One region of the Paenibacillus sp. PsM32 genome, then DNA from elsewhere that is predicted to be linked to it. Evidence: riboswitches for the same ligand, from Rfam matches in the RefSeq annotation. Region 1 holds a riboswitch; the other holds the start of a gene.
What was found. Region 1 has a riboswitch for FMN ahead of QCD85_RS02305 (DMT family transporter). Riboswitches for the same ligand answer to the same signal wherever they lie in the genome.
Positions count from the first base shown of each region.

Region 2: linked by a shared signal. The riboswitch ahead of ribD (bifunctional diaminohydroxyphosphoribosylaminopyrimidine deaminase/5-amino-6-(5-phosphoribosylamino)uracil reductase RibD) and the one ahead of QCD85_RS02305 (DMT family transporter) in region 1 are both predicted to bind FMN.

Region 1 is NZ_JARUWY010000001.1:490,981-493,189, forward strand. Features, by position in the region: gene QCD85_RS02300 (family 43 glycosylhydrolase) at 1-78, shown strand, start outside; gene QCD85_RS02305 (DMT family transporter) at 261-1,238, opposite strand; FMN riboswitch at 1,375-1,533, opposite strand; gene QCD85_RS02310 (hypothetical protein) at 1,920-2,209, shown strand, end outside.
Region 2 is NZ_JARUWY010000008.1:221,547-223,755, forward strand. Features, by position in the region: gene QCD85_RS16420 (hypothetical protein) at 1-277, opposite strand, end outside; FMN riboswitch at 526-687, shown strand; gene ribD (bifunctional diaminohydroxyphosphoribosylaminopyrimidine deaminase/5-amino-6-(5-phosphoribosylamino)uracil reductase RibD) at 1,155-2,209, shown strand, end outside.

The DNA of each region.
Region 1 (2,209 bases):
GGTAATCATACGATTCGTTTTAGCAAAGGAAATGGTTACGGAGAATTAGACTTTTTCGATCTCGTACCTATCAAATAAAAACAATATACTTTTCGATTTAGATTAAAAGCTACTTCATATTCGATACATCATTACAGCGATGTCTTGTACAAACTAAAAAATCCTGTCTACTCCAGCGATATTCCGCTAGGTAGACAGGATTTTTTTATATAAAAGTTAGTATTTATAGAATCTAGCATTTCTTGATAACAAAGAAATGGTTATGCAGAAGGTACGGCTGTTTTGGCATCAGATGGTTGCTGACGTCTGGAAATAAAGAACAATGCTACCCAGATCAACAAAAATCCAACCAATTGAGCCCATGTTAATAATTGTCCAAATACGATCCAGTTAATAACTACACCGACTAATGGGAAGCTTAGTTCTGCTAGTGTAGCTACAGAAGCTTTGGTTGTAGACAACCCTTTGTAGTACATTAATAGACTTAGCAAGCCTGGCAACAATGCTTGACCTAGCAAATTCAGAGATACGGCTGCAATTCCACCAGAATCAGCAGATAAGCTCCAAGCTGCACCTTCATGCCATGTTAATACAAGCAACAACGGTAAAGCCATAATAAAGCGTAATGATGTTACGGTCTCATATTTCATCTGACCTACCATTAAGCGTCCCATCACTGTAGATCCACCCCATAATGCGGCTGCACCTAGAGCAAATAGACTACCAACTTGTACAAATTCACTCATATGTCCGATAGGAATAGCGAATCCAAATGTTAAAATATACGTTCCTACTAATGCTAAAGCAAATAACCAACCAAATCCACGCGGTAATACTTCTTTTAAAATAATTCGAGCTAATACAATCGCAAAGATCGGTTGTAATTTCTGTAATAACAAGACAGCATTGAGATTACCATGAGCCAGTCCCATCGTGAATAGAATCGTAGCAATCGCCGATCCACCCCAGGATAAGAACAACAATGCTCCGATATGACGCATTTTCAATCCTTTTAATTCAGCACGGTTGACCCATAATACAGGAGCCGCCGCTAGAAAAACAATCAAATGCTCCAACAATACCAATTGAGTTGAAGTCATTGTTTTGAGTAAAATAATTCGAAACAGTGGATCAACGCCCCATAACGCTGCTCCTACAAAAACGAGCCAAAATCCACTTTTAATATGACGCTGTCTAGCTGATGATGCTGTTTTGATGTTATAACTTGCATTTTCCATGATTCAAACTCCCTACGTGATTAGAATTTGAATATGAGATCTCATACGGAAAGCCCCCGTTATCAACGTACAATAAACGGGGGCTTGATCAAATAAACGTGCAACTGTATTTTACAATACACTGGCAAGCTTATTGGTTGATCTTCTCCCATCCGGACTGTACCGTCGGCTCTGGATTCTCACCAGATCAGTCATTTTTCAAAAAAGAAAAATGAGTCGCGGGCTACCCTTTCTTTCAGTTATAAAAGAAACGTTCACCGCCGGTCGGGAATTGCACCCTACCCCGAAGATCTCTATTCGATTTTGGTTTGTTAGTATAAAGAAGCTACTCTCATGTTTAACCATGAAAATAAGATTTGAAAACTTTCTTGTATGAAACATTCAATATATCTCATTATAAAGATACTTTTAGTAACTTGCAATAGTTTCGTACAAATAAATAGTTTGCAATATATTTAAATCCTTAATTCCGATCAATTAACTATACTATACAATAAATAGAATGAATGTCTAGTAGCTATCAAATGTTTCTATAGATACATTGATTTTGTAAATGAGAGTAGTCTACAACCCTAGTTATTTATATTACTCTATTGTCACATATCTGTAACAGTTGTATAATCATAGAGGATTTACATCTTTACACAATAAGTAGTACATAACTGAGAGGGGTAGAAAAATTTGGATTACAATTCGCAAAACAATGGTTACCCGCCTGCGCAACCGGATCAACGCACAGGAGTATTAACATTCAAAGATTGGATGCTTACGATTTTATTAATAATTATTCCGTTCGTAAATATCGTAATGTTATTTGTATGGGCATTCGGTGCAAATACCAATGTATCTAAAGCTAACTTTGCTAAAGCTTACTTGATCTGGTTGGCTATCGGTATTGTTGTATCTATTATTTTCTCTATTTTATTTGGTTCTTTAATGGCTGCAACAATGAGCAATATGGACCGTAGCGG
Region 2 (2,209 bases), on a different contig from region 1:
ATTGTCCGTTACTTTGAAATGACCATGTTGAAGCCAGCGAAATTCCTTGATTATAATGATGCTCTTGTAGATCAGCAATCGGTAATTCAACGGTATGGATCACTTTGGAAGAAAAGAAGTTAAGAAATAAAACGATAAGTTTTTCATCATTAAGTAGCAATACAGCTTTACTGGAATACGCTGAAAAGTGTTGAGGTGTAGCATAACAGATATGCATATTCATTTCTTGATAAGGTGTAGTCAATTTGCTTATTAGTTTTTTGTTGATTAAAAACATAATAATCACCTTTCGATTAGTGTAATGGTAAGGATATTAGACGGAAACAATCTATCATTTTAAAAAATAAAACGCGAATTTATTATACAACAATAGAGGTAGTAGAGTCATAAGAGCACCTGTAGATGAAATGAATAATAGTGATATCACAGCGTGTAGCTTATAGAAAAAGTTAGGTTTCTTGATTTTTGCGTGTGTGGATGATATGATTTCAACATCACAGCGAAATGGTGATAATAACTTCATAATTTATCCTTCGGGGCGGGGCGAAATTCCCCACCGGCGGTGTTGAGATCAAGATAATATGTGATCTCTAAGTCCGTGACCCGGCTATGTGTGTAATAACCATAGACGGTGGATCTGGTGAGAATCCGGAGCCGACAGTATAGTCTGGATGGGAGAGGGATACAGAGATCGCTTGCACAGCGATTTCTGAATTAAGGTGCACTTATTTGAGTGTATAGTTTACTATTTTGATGAAGCAAGATACCTGAGCATCATTAGGTTTCTTTGGCATCTAAATAGATTCTATACGTAGCACATATGTAGAAATTGGATCAGTGGATCAAACTGAAACCAGCAGTAGGTATACAGTCTTTGCGCTGTAGATATACAGACATATGCGCACTCTATAAGAAGTACATTAGATTCTTACTCCTATACATTATTATGTTAAGCCCTGTAAACATTCGGATACTCTTCCGGTTTACAGGGCTTTTTGCTTGTCATTGTATCGGTATACACTTTATAATTTAGTTATTAAATTATGAATAGTAACTAAATATGATGATACTACGATCAAACTTGTAACAGCATGTTGATTAAGCACAAAGGATGCAGTTATGAATTTTTTATGGTGTCAAAGGAGCCCTGAATAATGAACGTAATCAATGATGAATTTTACATGACCCTAGCACTGGACTTGGCAGAAAAAGCTCAAGGGCAGACAGATATTAATCCTGTGGTCGGTTGTGTGGTTGTGAAAGACGGCAGAATCGTAGGAATGGGTGCACATTTACAGCGAGGAACCGGACATGCTGAAGTACATGCACTTAATATGGCAGGAGATCAAGCAGAAGGCGCTACAGCATATGTGACGTTAGAACCATGCAGTCACTATGGCAAAACGCCACCTTGTAGTGATCGTCTGATCAAAGAAAAAGTAAAACGAGTCGTTGTTGCTGCTGTAGACCCGAATCCACAGGTAGCAGGTTCTGGAATCGAACGACTGCGTAATCATGGAATCGAAGTGGTGACCGGTGTATTGGCGAAGCGCTCGGCACGACTCAACGAAACGTTTAACAAATATATTACAACAGGGCTCCCTTTTGTGACGCTCAAAACAGCCAGTACGTTAGATGGTCGTCTAGCATCTCGTACCGGTGATAGCAAATGGATCTCCAATAGCGATGCACGCGCGATCGTTCATACGATGCGTCATCGTCATCAAGGTATTATGGTGGGAATCGGCACAGTATTAGCCGATGATCCTGAGCTGACTACACGTACAGAAGTACCTGGCGTTCAGCCTACCCGTATTGTGATTGACTCACAACTACGTATTCCAGATACCGCCAAGTTATTGAATACAGACGTAGCGCCTACGATTATTGTCACTACTTATCAAGCCGATCGGGATCGTATCCATGAACTGCAAGAACGTGGCATCACCGTTATCATCTGTGGTAGCGGGCCGTATGTAGATCTTCCTTTTGCGATGAAAAAGCTTGGCGAACTTGAGATCTCTTCGATTTTGTTAGAAGGTGGCGGTACATTAAATGGTTCGATGCTTGAAGCAGGACTGATCGATCGAGTTACTTTATTTTTTGCTCCTAAGATTATTGGCGGTACGTTATCAACATTCGCTTTTGATGGATTTGAAAAAATGAATCAAGCTGTAACACTAGATGAGATCGAAATAGAGACGTTAGA